3 regions of the Kineococcus terrestris genome follow, and region 2 is predicted to be linked to each of the others. Evidence: riboswitches for the same ligand, from Rfam matches in the RefSeq annotation. Region 2 holds a riboswitch; each other region holds the start of a gene.
What was found. Region 2 has a riboswitch for S-adenosylmethionine ahead of AB8M62_RS04695 (putative leader peptide). Riboswitches for the same ligand answer to the same signal wherever they lie in the genome.

Region 1 (7,043 bases), on a different contig from region 2:
GATCCCCGCGAACGCCTCCGGGGCCTGCGTCAGCGCCGCGCCCACGAGCAGGCCGCCGTTCGAGCCGCCCTCCGCGACCAGCTGCCCCGGCGTCGTCCAGCCCTCGGTCACCAGGTGCCGGGCCGCGGCCAGGAAGTCGTCGAACACGTTCTGCTTGGACCCGCGCGTCCCCGCGCGGTGCCAGTCCTCGCCCTCCTCGCCGCCGCCGCGCAGCTGCGCCACCACGTGCACGCCGCCGGCCTCCACCCACGCCAGCGCGTCGGGGGAGTAGTGCGGGGACATGCTGATCCCGAACCCGCCGTAGCCGTACAGGACCGCCGGGGCCGGGCGCAGCGGGCGCCCGGCGCCGTCCACCGCGTCGGCGCGCGCCGTCAGCAGCAGCCGCACCGTCGTGCCGTCGGCGCTGGCGCACTCCAGCAGGCGACTGGTCACCGCCGGCACCTCCACCGCGCCCGGCGGGCGCGACTCCAGCTCCAGGCCGCCCGTGCGCGCGTCCCAGTGCCACACCTCCGACGGGACGGTCGTGGCCGTGAAGGAGAACCACAGGTCGTGACCGGGCTCGCCGCGCGTGACGAGGCCGCCGACCGACCCCGACCCCGGCAGCTCCAGGGCGCCCGCGCCCCCCGGCAGCCGCTGACCGCTTCCCAGCTCGTGCACGCTCAGCGACGACAGCGCGTGCCGCGTCCAGCCCGCCACCAGCAGCGGCCGGTCCAGCTCCTCGCCGTCCAGGACGGCCACGTCCTCCAGCAGCGCGTCCCGCGCCTGCGGCAGCAGGTCGCGCCAGTGCTCCGGGCCCGGGGTCGCCGGGTCGGCCACCGCCAGCCGCCCCCGCGGGGCGTCCAGGTCGGTGAAGGCGTACAGCCGCCCGTCGCGGCCCACCCACACCCCGGTGCTCGCGTCCAGGCCGCGCACCACCTCGCGGAACGGCGGGCGCGCCGGGTCCGCGCCGCGCAGGTCCGCCAGCCACACGTCGTTGCGGGGGGCGGTGCCGTCGGCGGCGCTGACGACCAGCCAGCGCCCGTCCCGCGACGTCCACACCCCGTAGTACGTCGTCAGCGGCAGCGGCGGCGCGCCCTCCGGGTCGCCCGGCACGGGACCGCCGAAGACCTCCACGTCGGTGGCCGGGTCCGCGCCCACCCGGTGCAGCCACACCCGGCGGTGGTACTGCCGCTCGCCCTCCGGCAGCTGCTCCGGCGGCAGCCGGCGCACGTAGTAGAACCGGCGCTCGCCGTCCCCGGCGTCCGGCAGCCACGCCACCGGCGAGTAGCGGGCCCGGTCCAGCGGGCCGTCGACCACCTCGCCCGTGGCGACGTCCAGCACCCGCAGGACGCTCTCCTCGGTGCCGCCCTCGGACAGCTGGTAGGCCAGCAGGTCGCCCTCCGGGCTGGGCCGCCACGCGTCCAGCGTCGTCGTGCCCGAGGGGTCCAGCGCCAGCGGGTCCACCAGCGTCCGGGTGCCGGCGCCGTCGGTGACCGTCAGCACCCCCAGCTCCCCGTCCACCGCCCGGCGCGTGCGGAACACCCGGGCGCCGCGGTGCACGGGCGCGCCCACCGACCCCGTCGCCATCAGCTGCCCCACCCGCTCGCGCAGGCGCTCGCGCCCCGGCGCCCGGCCCGCCCAGTCCTCCCACGCGGCCGCCTGCCAGCGCGACCACTCCCGCGTGCGCGGGTCGTCGGCGTCCTCCAGCCAGCGGTACGGGTCGGGCACCGGGGTCCCGTGCAGCTCCTCGACGAGGTCGAGGCGCGGGGCCAGGTCGGCGGGCGGGCGGACGGCGCCGGTCGCGGGGTGCACGAGCGCCACCCTAGGCAGCTCCGGCGGCCCGTGGAGGCCCGTGGAGGCCCGCCGCCGCCGCGCCGGGACGGGGGCGCTCTGGCAGAGTCGGCGCGTGCCACCCGAGCCCGCCGACGCCCGCGCCGACGACCGCGCCGACGACCGGACCGACGACCGGACCCCGCCGCAGCTGGCCGAGCTGGCCGCCGCCGAGGGCGTCTCCACCTCCTTCACCGACTGGCGCGGCCGCACCGCCGACGTGCCGCGCGCCACCGTCGAGGCCGTGCTGACCGCCCTCGGCCACGACGTGTCCGGGCCCGCCGCGGTCGCCGCGTCGCTGGCGGAGGTGCGGCTGCGGCCCTGGCGCCGCCGCCTGCCGCCCGTGGTCGTCACCCGCGAGGGCAGCAGCGCCCAGGTGCCCGTCCACGTCCCGCACGGCGACCCCGTCGACGTCGTCGTCGAGCTGGAGGACGACGGCGGGTGGGCGCCGCTGCGCCAGGTCGACCGCTGGGTGGACCCCAAGCACGTCGACGGCCGCCTCACCGGCCGCGCCACCTTCGAGGTCCCCGACGACCTGCCGCTGGGCTGGCACCTGCTGCGGGTGCGCACCCCCTCCGGCGACGCCGAGTGCCCGCTGGTCGTCACCCCCGACGTCCTGGAGCTGCCCGAGGCGCTGCAGCGCGGGCGCTCCGTCGGCTACCAGGCGCAGCTGTACTCGGTGCGCTCGCGCCGCTCCTGGGGCGCCGGCGACCTGGCCGACCTGGCCGACCTGGCCGCCACCACCGCCGCCCAGGGCGCCGGCTGGCTGCTCGTGAACCCGCTGGCGGCCGCCTCCCCGGTGCCGCCGATGGAGGCCTCCCCGTACCTGCCGACCACCCGGCGCTTCGTCAACCCGCTGTACCTGCGCCCGGAGGACGTGCGGGAGACCGCCTACCTCGCACCGCAGCAGCGGGCCCGGGTGGAGGAGCTGGCCGCGCGCTGCCGCGCCGCCAACACGGACCCCGGCGAGATCGACCGCGACGCCCTGTGGGCGCTCAAGCGCGAGGCGCTGGAGGTGCTGCACGCCCACCCGCGCACCCAGGCCCGCCAGGCCGCCTTCCGCCGCTACGTCGCCGACGAGGACCCCGGGCTGACCGACTTCGCGCTGTGGTGCGCGCTGGCCGAGGAGCACGGCCTGCCCGCCTCCGGCTGGCCCGCGCAGGACCGCGACCCCGCCGCGGCCCGCGCCTCCGGGGCCCTGGAGCGCCTCGCCGACCGGGTCGACTTCCACCGCTGGCTGCAGTGGCAGTGCGACGAGCAGCTGCGCAGCGCCCAGGACGCGGCCACCGCGCCCGGCACCGGGCCCGGCATCGTCCACGACCTCGCCGTCGGCGTGCACCCCGAGGGCGCGGACGTGTGGAGCCTGGGCGACACCCTCGCCCGCGGCGTCACCGTGGGCGCCCCGCCGGACGCCTTCAACCAGCAGGGGCAGGACTGGAGCCAGCCGCCGTGGCGGCCCGACCGCCTCGCCGAGCTGGCCTACGTGCCCTTCCGGGACATGGTCCGCACGATCCTGCGGCACGCCGGCGGCCTGCGCGTCGACCACGTCATCGGCCTGTTCCGGCTGTGGTGGATCCCGCAGGGGGCCACCGCCGACCGCGGCACGTACGTGCGCTACGACCACGAGGCGCTGCTGGGCGTCCTGGCCCTGGAGGCCCAGCGGGCCGGGGCCGTGCTCGTGGGCGAGGACCTCGGCACCGTCGAGCCCTGGGTGCGCAGCTACCTGGCCGAGCGCGGGATCCTCGGCAGCGCCGTCCTCTGGTTCGAGTACGACGGCGACCGCCCGAAGGCGCCGGAGGACTACCGCGAGCTGGCCCTGGCCAGCGTCACCGTCCACGACCTGCCCCCCACGGCCGGCTACCTGGCCCAGGAGCACGTCGCGCTGCGCGACCGCCTCGGCCTGCTCACCCGCGACGTGGAGGAGGAGCGCGCCGCCGACCGCGCCGAGCAGGACCGCGTCCTGGGCCTCGTGCGCGGGCGCGGGCTGCTGCGCGAGGGCGCGGGGGAGCAGGAGACCGTCGAGGCGCTGCACCGCTACCTGGCGCTGGCGCCGTCGCTGATGCTGGGCGTGTCCCTCGTCGACGCCGTCGGCGACCGCCGCACCCAGAACCAGCCGGGCACCGCGAACGAGTACCCGAACTGGCGGATGCCCCTCACCGGCCCGGACGGGGAGGTCGTCCTGCTCGACGACCTGCCCACCCACACCCGGGCGCTGTCACTGGCCCGGGCGGTGCGCGAGGCGCTCGCCGCGGGCGGGGACGAGCGCGCGGGCGGCGCGGAGCGCTGAGCGGGGAGGGGCGGCCGGAGGCGGGGGAACTCCTCCACCGCGGTGGGGCGGCCGTCCCGCTGCGCCGCACCTTGACACGCGCGGGCCCGCTCGGGCACCGTGGCTCCCGCTCACCATCGAGAGCGGCTGAGAGATCTGGCTCCGTGACGCCGCAGCAACCCTCCGCGAGAGCGGGTTCGGGTGCTTCCGCCAGAACCGATGGAGGAACGGTGCTCAGGATCCGCGGTCACGCCTTCCACGCCTCGCGGCGTCGTCACATCGACCACTGCCGCCGAGGGGCCACGGGCTGTCGCTAGCAGCTGCGCGGTACCCGGTCCCCGCCACCGCGGAGACCGGTCACGACGACGACGCCACCGCCCGGGACCACCCCGCGGCCGCGCCGCGCCCTCCCGACCCCTTCCCCCGCAACAGCTCGCGCCACACCGCGCCACGAACAGCCGGAGCCCACCCATGCTCGTCCGTCGCCGCACCACGCTCGCCGCCGCAGCGGCCACCGCCCTCGCCGGCCTGGTGACCGGCTGCTCCCGCGCGACGAGCGACGAGGGAACGCCGTCGGGGGAACCCCGCACCGGCGGAACCCTCACCTACCTCGAACCGCAGACGTGGACGACGCTCTACCCGCCGGCCGCGGGTTTCTACCCCAACGGCGGCATCGTCAACAACATCACCGCCCGGCTGCTGTGGCAGGACCCGGAGACCCTCGAGCTGCAGCCGTGGATCGCCGCGGAACTGCCCGAGGTCAACGCCGACGCCACCGAGTACACGTTCACCCTGCGCGAGGGGGTCACCCACTCCGACGGATCACCCGTCGACGCGGCCAACGTGCTCGCCAACATCGACCTCTTCGGCAGCGGCGACCCGGACCGGGCGCTCACGGTCTCCGAGGCCATCAACAACTACGAGCGCGGTGAGGTCGTCGACGACCTCACCGTGAGGTTCTCCTTCTCGGCCCCCGCGCCCGGTTTCGCGCAGGCCGTCTCGACCATCAACTCCGGTCTGCTCGCCACCTCCACCCTCGAGCGGGACAGCGAGGGCTTCGGGCCCGGCCAGGCGGTCGGCGTCGTCGGTTGCGGCCCGTTCGTCGTCGACGACGAGGAGGTCGGCACGCAGATCTCGCTCGTGGCGCGCGAGGACTACGACTGGGCCCCGCCGTCGCTGGCCCGGCAGGGCCGTCCCTACCTCGACGGCATCCGCTTCGTGGTCGCGGGCGAGGACAGCGTCCGCGTCGGCACCGTGGTGGCGGGGCAGGCCGACGTCGCCCGCCAGATCGAGGCCCCCGACGAGCAGCAGTTCCAGGCCGACGGGCTGGCCCTGCTGGCCGCGGCCACCAACGGCGTCAACAACGGGTTCAGCTTCCGCTTCCGCACCCCGCAGCTGCAGGAACTGCCCGTCCGCCAGGCCCTCGTGGCCGCCATCGACCGGCAGGCCATCATCGACACCCTGTTCAGCGACAGCTACGTGCTGGCCACCGGGGCCCTCGCGAGGTCGGCGCTGGGCTACGTCGACACCTCCGAGCAGTACCGGTACGACCCGGACCGCGCGGCCCAGCTGCTCGACGAGGCGGGCTGGCTCACCGGCGCCGACGGCGTGCGGGAGAAGGGCGGCGTGCGGCTGGCCCTCACCGTCAACGAGGCGCTGCCCCAGCCCCGCTCCCGGGAGGTCGTCACCCTCGTCCAGGAGCAGCTGTCCGGACTGGGGGTCCAGGTCGAGCTGTTCCCCGGCGACCAGGCCGCGCAGACCGCCGCCTCGCTCGACCCGGAGACCGTGCAGGTGTACCACTCGATGGTCGGCCGGGCCGACTTCGACGTCCTGAAGTCGCAGTACTTCTCCAGGAACCGCAACACGCTGCTCAACCTCGACACCGACGACGAGTCCCTCGGCGACCCCGAGCTGGACGCGCTGCTCAACGACATCGCCTCCCGGCCGACCACCGAGGAGCGGCAGGCCGCGTCCGAGGCAGCGCAGCGCCGGCTGGCCGAGCAGGCCTACGTCGTGCCCTTCTTCGAGGAGCCGCAGGTCTTCGGCTTCCGCTCCGACGTGCAGGGCTTCACCACCGAGTCGGTGGGCCGGCCCTCCTTCTACGCGACGTGGCTGGACCGCTGAGCGCCGGTGGGCGCCCGGGCGGCGCGCCCGCGGTGACGGGGCCGGCGTGAGCTACGTCCTGCAGCGCGTCGCGCAGGCCGCCGTCGTCCTGGTGCTGGCCTACGCGCTGTCCTACGCGCTGCTGGCCGCGCTGCCCGGCGACGCCGTCCTGGCCCGCTTCGGCAGTCCCGAGCTGGGCCTGACGCCCGAGCAGCTGGCCGACATCCGCGCCGCCTACGGGGCCGACCGCCCGCTGCTCGTGCGCTTCGCGGAGTCCGCGCGGGCCTTCCTGGGCGGCGACCTCGGCTACTCGGTGCAGAGCGGGGCCGCGGTCTCGACCCTCATCGCCAGCGCGCTGCCCTCCACGCTCGTGCTGGCCGCGCTCGGCCTCCTCGTGGCGGTGCTGCTCGCGGTCGCGATCGCCTTCACCGCGACCCACGGCAGGGGCCGGTGGCTGCGCCGGCTGTTCCGCGACCTGCCCCCGCTGTTCGTGTCACTGCCGGTCTTCTGGATCGGGATCCTGCTCATCCAGGTGTTCTCCTTCCGCCTGGGCTGGATCCCCGTCATCGGCGCCGGGCCGGTCGAGTCGCTCGTCCTGCCCGTGCTGACGATCGCGGTGCCCATCGCCGCGCCGCTGGCGCAGGTGCTCATGCGCAGCATCGACGACGTGGGGCAGATGCCGTTCATCGCCGTCGTGCGCGCCCGGGGCGCCAGCACCCCGTGGTTGCTGTGGCACGACGTCAGCCGCAACGCCGTCCTGCCGACCCTGACGATGGCCGGTCTCCTGTTCGGCGAGCTCGTCGGTGGCGCGGTGGTCACCGAGGCCGTCTTCGGGCGCGCCGGGATCGGGCAGCTGACCGCCCAG
Region 2 (7,043 bases):
TGCGGCTGTGGATCGGCGACGACCCGACGCAGGTCGCCACGACCGCCGAGGACCTGCGGGCGATGGGCGTGGGCGACCCGCTGGAGGTGCGCGCGGACGCGGCCCTGCTGCGCGCGCTGGCCGCCACGGACGCCGAGATCGAGCTGGTCGCCGAGCGCCCGGTCATGGACGGCGGCGTCGGCGCGGTCCTGCGCTACGCCGACCCGTCGACGGCCGGCTGAGCGGGCGGGCCGAGCGCCCCGGCGGAGGGGGCGGGGGCGGTCGGTAGCGTGCGCGCATGCCGCACCTGCTGCACCTCGACTCCTCCGCCGACCTGACCTCCTCGCGCTCGCGGGCGCTGACCGCGGAGTTCGCCCGCGCCTGGGCGGCGCGCGGGGAGGGGTTCACGACGACGTACCGGGACCTGCACCGCGACCCGCTGCCGCACCTGGCGGACTCCGAGCTGCACTGGACGCCGGCGGACCGCCGCCCGGGCGCGCAGGTCCCCGCGGACGCCGAGGCGCTGCAGCGCACGATCGTCGAGGAGCTGCTGGCCGCGGACGTCCTGCTGGTGGGGGCGCCGCTGTACAACTACACGGTCCCCTCGACGCTGAAGGTCTGGTTGGACAACGTCCACGTGCCGGGCCTGCTGACGGGGGCGGGCACGCAGCCGCTGGCGGGCCGCAGGGCCGTCGTGGTCAGCAGCCGCGGCGCCGTCTACGACGCGGGCACGCCCACCGAGACGTGGGACCACGGCGTGCCCGTCCTGCGGATCATCCTGGGCGAGGCGTTCGGGATGGACGTGGAGGTGGTGCAGACGAGCATCACGCTGGCCCACCGGGTGCCGGACCTGGCCGCCCACGCCGAGCGCAGCGACGGGGAGTTCGCGGCGGCCCGCGAGCGCCTGGCGGAGCTGGGCGCGACCCTCTGAGGCGGCCGCCGGGCCGGCGGCGTCAGCGCGGCTCGGCGGGGACGTCGACCGCGCTCGCGGCGACGATCTCCTGCAGCGCGGCGACGTGGTCGCGGTAGGCCCGCTGGCCCCGGCGGGTCAGGGACAGCCAGACCCGCCGCGAGTCGCCGCCGTGCCGGCTCTGGCCGACGTACCCGGCCTCGACGAGGGCGGCGACCTGCTTGCTCAGCGCCGACGGGCTGAGGTCGAGGTGCTCCTTGACCACCGACAGCTCCAGCGTGGTGCCGGCCGCGAGCAGGGCGCAGATGCGCAGGCGGTGCGCGGGGTGGATGACGGGGTCCAGCGCCGCGCTCACGCGGTCCCGCCCGTGCTCGCGCGGGGGCGCCCGGTGGTGCGGCGGTGCACGACACCGGCGACGAGGTAGCAGGCGGCGGCCGCGACGGCGAGGGCGAGGACGGGCCAGGCCGCGGTGGTCGCGTCGGCGACGACGAGGGCGGCCAGGACGCACGCGCCGGAGGCGAGGACGAGGGCGACGAACAGCCGGCTGGTGGGCACGGTCCAGGGGGTGCCCATCCGGTACCCGGCGGCGACGTTGACGCCCAGCACGGTGAGGCCGATCGCCAGGAAGACGGGGTTGCGGTCGTCCCGGAGCAGCGCGGTCGCCGCCATGGCCCCGAGCAGCAGCGCGTTGACGGGGTAGATCCACGTGGGCCAGGGGGTGTCGCGCACGGCGCGCTGGGCCCGCTGGACGTCGGCGAGCGCGGCGCGGGCCTCGGCGGCGTCGGGGGTGCGGTCGATGCTTTCCATGCTGGCAACCATCGCAGGTGTTTTCCGCGGTGGCAACCGTTGAGCAGGTGGAAACCACCGGGTGCTGCGCCGTCCGGGTGAGTCCGCGTGAAGCGGTTGACAAGCGGTGACGCCACGTCGTCTCCTGGACGTTCCCATCCAGAGCGGCCGAGAGACTTGGCTCGACGACGCCGCAGCAACCGCCCCCCGGGGACCGGTGCTTCCGCCAAGACCGATGGAGGACACCGTGGAGAGCACCACGCCCCCGGCCACCGGCGCGCCCCTGACGCGGCGCCGGCACGTCGACCTCGTGCGCACGGCCGGCGGGACCTGTCGGGCCTGACCAGGCCCCCGTCCCGTCCCCGCCGCGCACCCCGAGAGGTCTCGTCATGCCCGCACGCCCCGACCAGCCCGCTCCGCGCCCGTGGGGCTTCGCCACCGAGCAGGTCCACGCCGGTGCCGAGCCCGACGACGTCCACGGCGCCCGGATCCCGCCCGTCCACCTGACCGCCGGGTTCGTCTTCCGCGACTTCGAGGACGCCCGCGCCCGCTTCGCCGGTGACGACGACGGCTACGTCTACTCGCGCCTGGCCAACCCGACCCTGACCGCGGTCGAGCGGCGGGTCGCCCGCCTGGAGGGCGGGCGCGACGCGCTGCTCGTCGGCAGCGGCCAGGCCGCCGTCACCGTCGCCCTGCTGGGCCTGCTCGGCGCCGGCGACCACCTGCTGTCCGCGGCCAGCGTCTACGAGGGCTCGCGCGGGCTGTTCCGCGAGAACTTCGCGCGGATGGGCGTCGCGGTCGACTTCGTGCCGACCGCCGCCGACGGCGGCACCGACCTGGACGCCTGGCGCCGCCTGCTGCGGCCCACGACGCGCGCGGTGTTCCTGGAGTCGATCCCCAACCCCAAGAACGACGTGCCCGACCTGCGCGCGGTGGCCGACCTCGCCCACGCGCACGGGATCCCCGTCGTCGTCGACAACACGCTGGCCACCCCGTACCTGCTGCGCCCGCTGGAGCACGGCGCGGACGTCGTCGTGCACTCGGCCAGCAAGTTCCTCGCCGGGCACGGCGCCGCCCTCGGCGGCGCCGTCGTGGTGGGGGAGGGCTTCGACTGGGCGGCCGGCGGGCGCTACCCGCACCTGGTGGACCGCTCGTCCGGGCGCAGCTGGGTGGACCGGTACGGCCCGCGCGCCTACGCCGAGCACGTGCGGCAGGTCGTCGCCGCCCGGCTGGGCCCGACGCTGTCGCCCGTCAACGCGTTCCTGCTCCAGCAGGGCCTGGAGACGCTGTCGCTGCGGGTGTCCCGGCACGTGGCCACCGCGCTGACGCTGGCGCGCTGGCTGGAGCAGCAGCCGGAGGTCGTCGCCGTCGACCACGCCGGCCTGGCCTCCAGCCCCTCCCACGCGCTCGCGCAGCGCTACCTGCCGCGCGGCGCCGGGTCGGTGTTCGGCGTGACGGTGGCCGGCGGGGAGGCCGGCGCGCGCGCCTTCGTCGACGCCGTGCGGCTGTTCACCCGCATGTCGCACCTGGGCGACGTGCGCTCCCTCGTCCTGCACCCGGCCTCGACCTCGCACGCGCACCGCAGCCCGGCCGAGCGCGCGGCCGCCGGCATCTGGCCGGGCCTGCTGCGCCTGTCGATCGGGCTGGAGGAGCCGGAGGACCTGCTGGCGGACCTGCGCCTGGCGCTGGACGCGGTGCGGAACGCGGTGGCCGGTTCCGAGGTGGCGCCGACGCCGGGGCCGGTGGGCGCCGCGGTGCCCGCCCTCGTGGCGGCGGGGGTCCTCTGATGGCGCGGCTGCAGCACCTGGGCTGGTTCTTCTCCCGCGGCTTCGGCCCGCAGGGCTGGGGCCACCCCCACCACGGCTGGGGCGACGACTGGACGCGCCCGGACCTGTACGTGCGGGCCGTGCAGGAGCTGGAGCAGGCCGGTCTGGACCTCGTCGTGTGCGAGGACGCCGTCTCGCTGGGCGACCCGCGCACGCTCGACCTGCGGGTGCGCGCCGCCTACGGCGGTCCCAAGCACGACCCGCTGCTGCTGGCGCCGTACCTGTTCGCCGCGACCCGGCACATCGGCGTCGTCCCGACCGTCAACGCCGGGATCACCCCGCCGTACCTGGCGGCCCGGCAGGCCGCCACCCTCCAGCACCTGTCCGCGGGCCGGTTCGGGATCAACCTCGTCACCGACTCCGGCTCGGCCCGCCACGTCGGCCTGGAACCCGTCCCGCACGGCGTCGCCTACGACCGCGCGACCGAGTGGATCGACGTGGTCCGCGAGCTGTGGCGCAGCTGGGACGACGGCGCCCTCGTCGCCGACGCCGCCACGGGCCGCTTCGCCGACGGCGGCCGCATCCGCGCCCTGGAGCACCGCGGGGAGCACTTCCGCCTCGACGGGCCCCTCAACGCGCTGCCGTTCGAGTCGCTGGGCGAGCCCGTCGTCGTCTCCCCGGGCGGCTCACCGCGCGGGCTGGCGTTCGCCGGGTCCCGCTCGGACGTGCAGCTGGCGCTCGCGCCCCTGGACGTGGCGAGCGTGCGCGCCTACCGCGCCCGCGTGCTGGCCGCAGCCGCCGAGGCCGGGCGCAAGGCCGGCGACGTGCGGGTCCTGTTCGTCGTGAAACCTGAGCTGGTCGCCAGCGCCGAGGAGGCCGACCGGGTCGTGGCGGCCTCCCGCGCGCCAGGCGAGGACGTCCTGCGCGCGGTGGCGCTGGCCTGGTCCAGCGACCTGGAGACGGACCTGACGGCGCTGCCGCTGGACGAGCCGCTGCGCGACGACGTCTTCGCCGACCACGTCTCGCGCGGCACGATCGCGGGGCTGCGCGCGGGCGCCGACCCGGACGCGCCCCTGCGCGAGCTGCTGGCCCGCAAGGCCCGCAAGGGCCGGCTCGCCGACCGCTCCGGCCTGGTCGGCACGGCCGAGGAGTTCGCCGACCTCGTGGAGGAGTTCGGCGAGGACGCGGACAACGACGGGTTCCTGCTGTCCGGGGACCTGCACCCGGTGACCGTGCACCGCTTCCTCGACGACCTCGTGCCCGTCCTGCGCCGGCGCGGGCTGCTGCGCACGTCGTTCGGGCGCGGGGGGCTGCGGGAGAACCTCTTCGACTTCTGAGGAGCGGCCGCCGGGACCCCGCACCGGCACGGGTCGCCCGCGCGGGGACGCCCCGGCGACCGCCTCGCGCCGCCGCGGCCCCGGTGGTACGACGACGGTTCCGTCCCCCACGTCCGGAGGTCCTCCCGTGCCCGCCGTCTACACCGCCGTCGCCACCGCCACCGGGGAGGGCCGCGACGGCCGCGCCCGCAGCTCCGACGGCCTGCTCGAGGTCGACCTCGCCGTCCCGCGCGAGATGGGCGGCCCCGGCGGCGCGACCAACCCCGAGCAGCTGTTCGCCGCCGGCTGGGCCGCCTGCTTCCACAGCGCTCTCAAGGGCGTCGCCCGCCGGCGGGGCGTGACGTTCACCGACTCCGCCGTCACCGCCGAGGTCGGCATCGGTCCCGACGGCGACGGCGGCTACGGCCTGCAGGCCGCCCTGCACGTCGAGCTCGGCGGGATCGGCCAGGCCGAGGCCGAGCAGCTCGTCGAGGCCGCGCACCAGGTGTGCCCCTACTCGAACGCCACCCGCGGCAACGTGCCGGTGGTGCTGGAGACGGTCACGGCGTGAGCGGCCGGACGCTCGGCGGTGCCCTGCGCCGCGTGGCGCAGGTCGCCCTCGGCGTCGCCCTGCTCGGCGCGGGCACCGGCCACCTGACGACCCTGCGCGAGGAGTTCCAGGCGCAGGTGCCGCCGTGGCTGCCGCTGGACGCCGACCTCGTCGTCGTCGCCTCCGGGGTCGTCGAGATCGCCCTCGGCGCGGCCCTGCTCCTCGTCCACCGCCAGCCCGCGCGCGCCGTCACCGGCGCCGTCGTGGCCGCGTTCTTCGTCGCGGTCTTCCCCGGCAACGTCTCGCAGTACCTCACCGGCACCGACGCCTTCGGCCTGGACACCGACACGGCCCGCGCCGTGCGGCTGGCCGGGCAGCCCGTCCTCGTGCTGTGGGCGCTGTGGTCGACGCGCGCGTGGGGCACCTGGCGCGAGCGGCGCGCGGCCCGCGAGCGCTGACGCTCCCGTCACCCGCTCGTCACCGGCGAGTCACGCGGAGTGGTTGCGCCGCGGGCGCGGCGGTCGGCACGATGAGCGCCGCCCGAGCGGCACGGCTCCCACCGGGACGCCCGTCGTCACCGCTCGCCGTCGAGAGGGTGACCCCGTGCTGCGTGCCCCGTCCCGTCCTGCCCGCCCGTCCCGCCGCCTGCCCGCGCTCGCGGCCGGCCTGGCCGCCGCCGTCACCGGCGGTGCTCTGCTGGCCGCCGCCGCACCGGCCGCCGCGGCCCCGACCGCGTGCTCGGACGTCGAGGTCGTCTTCGCCCGCGGCACCGGCGAGACGCCCGGCCTGGGCATCACGGGCGGGCCGTTCGTGCGGGCGCTGACCAGCGAGCTGTCCGACCGGACCGTCACCTCGCACGCCGTGGACTACGCCGCCAACTCCTCCCAGACCAGCGCCGGGCCCGGCGCCACCGCGATGAGCGCGCGCGTGCGCGAGGTCGCCGCGGCCTGCCCGTCCACCGTCTTCGTCCTCGGCGGCTACTCCCAGGGCGCCACCGTCACCGACATCGCCGTCGGCATCCGCACCGGCACCACCACCGGCACCCCGGTGCCCGCGGAGCTGTCCGGCCGCGTGGCCGCCGTCGTCGTCTTCGGCAACCCCCTGGGCATCGGCGGGCGCACCATCGCCACCGCCAGCGCCACCTACGGGCCGAAGTCGAAGGACTACTGCAACAGCAGCGACAGCGTGTGCGGCAGCGCCCCCAAGACCGGCACCGGCGGGCACCTCAGCTACGCCAGCAACGGCTCCACGACCGACGGCGCGCGCTTCGCCGCCGGCCTGGTGCGCGCCGCCGGCACCCCCACCACCCCGACGCCCGGCCCGACGCCGACGCCCACGCCGGCGCCCACCTGCGTGCGCGACAGCACCCGCGACCACGTCGCCGCCGACCGGGCCGTGGACGTCCTCGGCCGCGCCTACGCCCGCGGCACGCGCGACAGCCTCGGCTACACCAGCAGCTTCAACGTCGTCTCGCTGCGCCAGGTCGAGGGCGGCTGGGAGCGCGTCCTCAGCTGCTGAGGCGCGGGCGGCCGGTCCGGAGCGGCCTCACCGGGCGTCGACGACCCGGTCCAGCCACTCGCCGAGCAGGTGGCGCTCACCGGCGGTGAGCGCCGCCAGGCCGGGCGCCGCCGCGCGCAGGGCGACCGCCGCCGTCGTCACCGCGTCCGGGCCACCGCCCGCGCCGCTGTCCGCGCCGGCGTCCGCGGGCGCGTCGGCGAGGACCTGGCGCAGCACCG
Region 3 (7,043 bases), on a different contig from region 2:
GCCGAGTGGCGCTGGGTCTCCGGCGGCGTGCTCGTGCAGGACCTGGACCGCCTCGACGCCGACGGCGACGACCCGGCCGGCTGGACCCTGGCCGCCGGCGAGCCCGCCGACGAGCGCACCCTGGCCGACCTCGCGTTCGCCTGGCGCGCGGTGCGCGCGGTGCGCTCCAACGCGATCCTGCTGGCCCGCGACGGCGCTTCCGTCGGCGTCGGCATGGGCCAGGTCAACCGCGTCGACTCCTGCCGCCTGGCCGTCTCCCGCGCCGGCGCCGAGCGCGCCCGCGGCGCGGTCGCGGCCTCCGACGCGTTCTTCCCCTTCGCCGACGGCGCGCAGATCCTCCTGGACGCCGGGGTGCGCGCGCTCGTGCAGCCGGGCGGCTCGATCCGCGACGCCGAGGTCGTCGAGGCCGCGGCCGCCGCCGGCGTGACGATGTACTTCACCGGCGCCCGCCACTTCGCGCACTGAGCGGACGCGCGCGGTCCGCGGGGCTCAGCCCCCGCGGACCGCGCGCAGCACCTCCTCGGCGACCACACCCGCGTGCCGCTCGGGCAGCCAGTGCCCGCCGTCCACCGTCACGTGCCGGTAGGCGCCGCGCACGTGCGCGCCCGTCCCGGCCACCGAGGAGCGGGCGAAGAACGGGTCGCGCGCGCCGGAGACGAACGTCACCGGCACGTCCGCGGGCACCGGCCCGGTCGCCCGCCCCGCCCACGGCAGCGCCCGGTACCAGCCCAGCCACGCGCTCAGCGCCCCCGGCTCGGCCGCGCGCACCGCGTAGCGCTGCGCGTGCGCGGGCGGCAGCCCCGTGGCCTCCAGCCGCCGCCGCAACCGGTCTCCGCCCAGCAGCGCCTCCGGCACGCGCGGCAGCTGGAAGAACCCCACGTACGACGAGCGCGCCACCTGCGCCGGGCTGCGCCCCGGCAGGCCCGCCGGGTGCGGCGTGGACACCGCCGTCAGCGACGCCACCCGGTCCGGGTGGTGCGCGGCCACCCGCCACGCCACCGCGCCGCCCCAGTCGTGCCCCACCAGGTGGCAGCGGCGCGCGCCCACCGCGTCCAGCAGCGCCAGCACGTCGCCGACCAGCTCGTCCAGCGCGTACGCGCGCCGGCCCGCCGGGCGCGCGCCGGGGGAGTACCCGCGCTGGTCCGGGCGCAGCACCCGCAGCCCGTGCGGGACCAGCAGCCCGGCCACCTCCGTCCACGACGTGCGGTCGGCGGGGAAGCCGTGCAGGCACACCACCGGCTCGTGGCCAGGTCCGCTCGACAGCCCGCCCGCCGGCGCGCCCACCGGCCCGGAGTCGTCCACGTCGAAGACCAGCCGCCCGGCCGCGCCCGTGCGCTCGTACCGCTCCAGCCGTCCGTCCCCGGCTCCCCGCCCGCTCACCCGGCCACCCTCGCCCGCGGCCGCCGGGCGCGCACCCGGGCCCGCGCCCGCCCCGCTCGGCGCGCCCGGCTCGGTAGGGTTGGCGCCGTGCCGCAGCGGACCCGACAGACCGCCGCCGCGGGCACCCCCCGCCCGCCCGGCGCCGCCGTCCTCGGCGCCCTCGTCGCCGGCGCGGCGCTCGCCCTGCTCGTGACGCTCGTCGCCGGCGCCACCGCCGGCGGGATCGTCCTGGCCGCCGACCTGGCCCTGGCCGCCGTCCTGCGCCTGGTCCTGCCCGTGCGGGTGGCCGGGGCGCTGGCCGTGCGCTCGCGCGCCGTGGACGTCGCCGTCCTGCTGGTGCTGGCCGCCGGCTGCGCCGGGCTGGCCTGGCTGCTCCCGTACGCCCGCTGACGCGGGTACGCTCTCCGGGACCATCCAGAGCGACCGAGAGACCTGGCTCGACGACGTCGCAGCAACCCCGTGGGGGTGCTACCGCCAGGACCGATGGGAGTGAGCATGTCCGTCAGCCCTGCCCCCGCGCCCGTGAAGTTCGCGTACTGGGTGCCCAACGTCTCCGGCGGCCTCGTCGTCTCCACGATCGAGCAGCGCACCAGCCACGACCCCGCGTACAACGTCGAGGTCGCCCGCGCCGCCGAGCGCGCCGGCTTCGAGTACGCACTCACCCAGGTGCGCTACCTCGCCTCCTACGGCGCCGACGCCCAGCACGAGTCCACCTCCTTCTCGCTGGCGCTGCTGCTGGCCACGCAGCGGCTGAAGGTCATCGCGGCCGTGCACCCGTACTTCTGGCACCCCGGCGTGCTCGCCAAGTTCGCCGCCACCGCCCAGGACCTCACCGGCGGACGGCTCGCGCTGAACGTCGTCTCCGGCTGGTTCAAGGACGAGGCCGTGCAGCTCGGCGTCGACTGGCCCGAGCACGACGAGCGCTACCGGCAGTCCGAGGAGTTCATCCGCCTGCTGCGCGGCGTGTGGTCGCAGGACGGCTACTCGCAGCGGGGCGAGTACTTCTCCGCGCGCGACATCACCTTCCGCCCGCAGCCGGCCGTGCAGCCGGAGCTGTTCCAGGGCGGCAACTCCACCGCCGCGCAGGCCATGGCCGGCCGCGTCAGCGACTGGTACTTCATGAACGGCAAGTCGATCGCCGGCGCCGCCGAGCAGGTGCGCGACGTGCGGGCCCAGGCCGCGCTGGCCGGGCGCTCGATCCGCTTCGGGCTCAACGGGTTCGCCGTCGTCCGCGACACGCGCGAGGAGGCCGTCGCCGTCCTGGAGGAGATCGTCGCCAAGGCCGACGCCACCAAGGTCGAGGGGTTCCGCGCCGCCGTGCAGGAGGCCGGCAACGCCACGCGGGACCGCAAGGGCATGTGGTCGGACAGCTCCTTCCGCGACCTCGTGCAGTACAACGACGGCTTCCGCACCGGCCTGGTCGGCACCCCCGACGAGGTCGCCCGCCGCGTCCTGGCCTACCGCCTCGTCGGCGTCGACCTGCTCCTGCTCGGGTTCCTGCACGTCAAGGAGGACATCGAGGCGTGGGGCGAGCTCGTCGTCCCGCGCGTGCGCGAGCTGGAGCAGCGCCTCGTCGACGGCGAGGACCTGCAGCTGGGCGCCGAGCTGGACGAGGCCGTGCGCACCGCGACCGAGCCGGTCCCCGCCTGAGCCTCCCGAGCGCCTCCTCGCGCGGACGGCGCCCCGCCACGTACGGTGCCCCGGTGAGCGCGACCACCGGGACCACCGACGTGGCGGGCACCGCCGCCGCCGAGCTCGTCGTCCTCCTCGCCGAGGACGGCACGCCGTGCGGCACCGCCCCCAAGGCGGAGGTCCACCACGCCGACACCCCCCTGCACCTGGCGTTCTCCTGCTGGGTGCTCGACGGGGCCGGCCGCACGCTGCTCACCCGGCGCGCCGACGCCAAGAAGACCTGGCCCGGGGTGTGGACGAACTCCTTCTGCGGCCACCCCGGCCCCGGGGAGAGCCCCGCCGAGGCGGTGCTGCGCCGCGCCGGCGACGAGCTGGGCGCCGACGTCACCGCCGTGGCCGCCGCCCTGCCCGACTTCCGCTACCGCGCCGTGATGGCCGACGGAACGGTGGAGAACGAGGTGTGCCCCGTCTTCACCGCCTCCCTGGCCGACCCCGGTGCGCCGCTGGCGCCCTCCCCGCTGGAGGTGGGCGACTGGCGCTGGGTCGACGTCGCCGAGCTGCGCGCGCAGGTCGCCCGCGACCCGCGCCCGTTCAGCCCGTGGATGCTGCTGCAGCTGCCGCAGCTGCGGCTGCCGTGAGGGCGCGCCCCGCCCGCCCGGTCCCGCCCGCACCGCCCCCGTCCGCCCGGTGACGCGCCGCCGCCTGGCCACGGTCGCCGGGCGCCTGCTGGTCCTCGCCGTCACCGTCGCCGCCGTCGTCGTCCTGGCCCGCACCGTCGACGGCGCCGACCTGGCGCAGCGCCTGCGCGAGGCCGACCCCCGCTGGATCGCCGCCGCCGCCCTCGCCTCGCTCGTGCCGATCGCCGGCAACGTCGCCTCGATGACCGCCCTGACGCCCGTGCGGCTGCCCGTCGGCTGGACGACGCTGGTGTGGCTGGCCACCAGCTTCGCCAACCTGCTCACCCCCTCCAGCACCGGCGGGGTCGCCCTCACCGTGCGCTACCTGCAGCAGCGGGGGATGGCGGTGGCCGCGGCGCTGGCCACCATCGGCGTCGTGCAGAGCACCTCGGCGCTCGTCAGCGGCGCCCTCGTGCTCGGCGGGCTCGTCACGGCCGGGCGGGCGCTGGCCCCCGCGGAGGTGCCCTGGCCGGTGCTGCTGGTCGTCGTGCTGGCCGCCGCCGCGCTCGCCGGCGTGCTGCGCGCCTCCCGCCGCGCGCGCGAGGTCGTCCGCGCGCGGGTCGTCGCGCCGCTGCGCGAGCTGTGGCCGCGGATGCGGCGCGTGCTGACCTCCCCGGGCCGGCTCCTGGTCGCGCTGGCCGGGCACGTCGCCGTCCCCCTCGGGTTCGCCGTCACCCTGGCCTGCGCGGTGCGCGCCGCGGGGGAGGCCTCCCCGCCGCTGCTGCTCCTGGTCCTCGTCGTCGTCGGCTCCTCGGCCGTGACCGTCGCCGTGCCGGTGCCCGGCGGGGTCGGGGCCTCCGAGGCCGCGCTGACCGCCGGTCTCGTCGCCGTCGGCGTCGCCCCCGCCGCGGCCCTGTCCGCGGCGCTGCTGCACCGCTTCCTCACCTTCTGGGTGCGGGTGCCGCCGGCGTGGGCGGCCCTGCTGTGGCTGCGGCGGCGCCGCTTCGTCTGAGCCGCCCCGCGCCGCTCAGTGCGACAGGCGCACCACCGTCGCCGCCGGCACCGAGGAGTGCACGCCCGGCCCGGGCGCCATGACCAGCACCTGCGCGGGCGGGGCGACGAGCCCCAGCACCGCGCCCAGCCGCCGCAGCCGCTCGGGGTCGGAGTGGCCCAGCGCGTCGTCCAGCACCACCGGCACGCCGTCCTCGGGCGAGACCAGGCTGGCGCACGCCAGCCGGACCAGGACGGCCAGCTGCTCGCGCGCACCGGTGGACAGCTGCTCCCAGCGCACCGTGCGGCCGTGCAGCTCGCGCGAGGCCACCCGCAGGTCGTCGTCCAGCTCGACGTCGAAGGTGTCGCCGAAGACGAGCCGCCCCAGCGTGCGCAGCTTGTCCCGGAACGGGGCGACGTAGCGGCGCCGCGCCGCCGCGCGGTGCCGCGCGAGGACCTCGTGCAGCAGGTCCGCCGCGGCCGCCCGCCGGGCCAGCGCCGCGTGCTCGGCGGCCAGCGCCTCCACGGTGGTCTCGACGGCGTCCAGCGCCGCCTGCCGGCCCTCGCGCCCGACCAGCTCCAGGCGCACCGTCAGCGTCGCCAGGTCCGCCTCGGTGCGGCGCAGGTCCTCGTCGGCGCGGGCCAGGACGGCCTCGGCGTGCGCGAGGAGGGTGTCGGCGGCGCCGCGCTCGCGGGCGTCCAGCTCGGCGCGGGCGCCGGACAGCTGCGCGCGCGCCTCCTCCAGGGCTGCCGCGGCCGCCGCGGCCGCCTCCGCCAGCGCCTCGTCCGGGGCGCCGTCGCGGTCGCGGGCCAGCTGCCCGGCGGCGCGCTCGGCCTCCTCGGCGACGACCCGCAGGGTCGCCTCGCCCCCGCGCACCCCGGCCGCCAGGCCCTCCCGGCGGGCGCGGGCCTCGGCCACCGCCGCCCGGGCGCCGTCCAGCCGCCCCCGGGCCTCCTCCTCCGCCGCGCGGGCCGCCCGCTCGGCCTCGCGGGCCGCGCCCACGTCGCCGGGCGCCGCCGCGCTCCCGTCCCGGCCCCCGTCCCCGTCCCCGCCGTCGTCCTCACCGGCGGTCGCACGCTCGGCGAGCAGGCGCTCGTGCTCGGCGCGGTCCTGCGCCACGTCGCCCACCGCGGCGTGCCGCTGCCGGGCCAGGGCCAGGGCCCCTTCGGCCGCGCGGCGCTCGGCCGCCGCCCCGCGGGCCGCGGCGGCGTCCGCCACACCGGCCTCCGCCAGGACGGCGCGCAGCCCGCGCTCGGCGCCGGCGACCGTCTCGGCCAGGTCCCGCGCCCCGCCGCCGGGCACCACCCGCACCCGCACGAGACCGTCGACGGCCACCTCCAGCTCGCCGGTCGCCGTCGCCTCGCGGGTCCCGGCGGGCAGGACCTCCCCGGCCAGCAGCACCCGCCCGTCCGCCAGGGCCTCGACGACGACCCGGGGCGCGGCGGCCTCGGCCGCCGCGCGCGCCACCCGGACCGCCTCGTCGGCCTCCTCGACGCGGCGCAGCAGGGCCTCGCCGACCAGCAGGCCGCCCAGGGCCGCGCGCGCGGCCGCGACGTCGCGCTCGGCGGCCTCGTGCGCGGCCAGGCGGGCGGCCAGCCGCCGCAGGGTCTCCGCGTCCTCCGCCGCGCGGGCCGCCGCCCGCGCCCGCGACCACGCCGTCCGCGCGGCGTCGGCGTCCTCGCCCGCCGCCGCGCGCGCCTCCTCCAGCCGCGCCGTCAGCGCCGCGGCCTCCTCCTCGGCGGCGCGCAGCCGCACCAGCTGCTCCTCCTGGCGGGCCAGCTCGCCCGCGCGGCGGGCCGCGTCCTCGGCCCGCTCGCGCCGGCGCTCCACGGCGGCGCGGGCCTCCTCCGCGGCCCGCGCGCGCTGCGCGACGACCTCGTCACCGGCGCGGACGCGGGTGCGCAGCTCCTCCAGCGCCGCCACCGCGGCGCGCTGGCCGTCCGCCTCGGCGGCCGTGCGGTCGCGGTGCTCGCGCAGCCGCGCGCGCTCGGCGACCAGGGCGGCGTGCCGCTCGACGTCGGCGGCGACCTCCGCCAGCGCCCGCGCGGCCGCGTCGCGCTCGGCGACGGCGCGCTCCAGCTCCTCCCCGCACGCCCGGAAGCGGGCGGTGGGCCGCCCCGAGGCGGTGAGGAACTCCGCCCGCCGGGCCGCCACCCGCTCCAGCAGGTCCTCGGCCCCGTCCGCGCCGTCGCCGCGGTCCCCGCCCGAGGAGCCGCCCGCCGCGGCGTCCAGCGCGGCGGCCAGCGCGGCGCTGCCGGCCACCGACGTGTCCAGGGGTGCGCCCTGCAGCAGGCGCAGCGCCCGCCACAGGCCCTCGTCGAGGGTCTCGGCGAGGATCGCCAGGACGCGGGCGTGCGCCTCCTCGCCCGTCAGCTGCTCGCGGCGCGGCGCCGAGACCGTCAGCGCGGTCGCCGGCCGCGAGT

Region 1: linked by a shared signal. The riboswitch ahead of AB8M62_RS12395 (TIGR04028 family ABC transporter substrate-binding protein) and the one ahead of AB8M62_RS04695 (putative leader peptide) in region 2 are both predicted to bind S-adenosylmethionine.
Region 3: linked by a shared signal. The riboswitch ahead of sfnG (dimethylsulfone monooxygenase SfnG) and the one ahead of AB8M62_RS04695 (putative leader peptide) in region 2 are both predicted to bind S-adenosylmethionine.

What each region holds. Positions count from the first base shown of each region.
Region 1 is NZ_JBEUEI010000018.1:39,456-46,498, reverse strand. Features, by position in the region: gene AB8M62_RS12405 (prolyl oligopeptidase family serine peptidase) at 1-1,791, opposite strand, end outside; gene malQ (4-alpha-glucanotransferase) at 1,886-4,096, shown strand; SAM riboswitch class I at 4,207-4,301, shown strand; gene AB8M62_RS12395 (TIGR04028 family ABC transporter substrate-binding protein) at 4,547-6,199, shown strand; gene AB8M62_RS12390 (ABC transporter permease) at 6,246-7,043, shown strand, end outside.
Region 2 is NZ_JBEUEI010000005.1:28,118-35,160, forward strand. Features, by position in the region: gene AB8M62_RS04675 (baeRF2 domain-containing protein) at 1-221, shown strand, start outside; gene AB8M62_RS04680 (FMN-dependent NADH-azoreductase) at 278-910, shown strand; gene AB8M62_RS04685 (MarR family winged helix-turn-helix transcriptional regulator) at 933-1,244, opposite strand; gene AB8M62_RS04690 (hypothetical protein) at 1,241-1,696, opposite strand; SAM riboswitch class I at 1,828-1,917, shown strand; gene AB8M62_RS04695 (putative leader peptide) at 1,923-2,018, shown strand; gene AB8M62_RS04700 (O-acetylhomoserine aminocarboxypropyltransferase/cysteine synthase family protein) at 2,065-3,462, shown strand; gene AB8M62_RS04705 (LLM class flavin-dependent oxidoreductase) at 3,462-4,778, shown strand; gene AB8M62_RS04710 (organic hydroperoxide resistance protein) at 4,906-5,328, shown strand; gene AB8M62_RS04715 (DoxX family protein) at 5,325-5,765, shown strand; gene cut (cutinase) at 5,914-6,825, shown strand; gene AB8M62_RS04725 (TetR/AcrR family transcriptional regulator) at 6,853-7,043, opposite strand, start outside.
Region 3 is NZ_JBEUEI010000033.1:13,979-21,021, forward strand. Features, by position in the region: gene purH (bifunctional phosphoribosylaminoimidazolecarboxamide formyltransferase/IMP cyclohydrolase) at 1-465, shown strand, start outside; gene AB8M62_RS16695 (alpha/beta fold hydrolase) at 490-1,380, opposite strand; gene AB8M62_RS16700 (DUF3017 domain-containing protein) at 1,468-1,770, shown strand; SAM riboswitch class I at 1,788-1,870, shown strand; gene sfnG (dimethylsulfone monooxygenase SfnG) at 1,876-3,030, shown strand; gene idi (isopentenyl-diphosphate Delta-isomerase) at 3,084-3,650, shown strand; gene AB8M62_RS16715 (lysylphosphatidylglycerol synthase transmembrane domain-containing protein) at 3,700-4,641, shown strand; gene AB8M62_RS16720 (AAA family ATPase) at 4,657-7,043, opposite strand, start outside.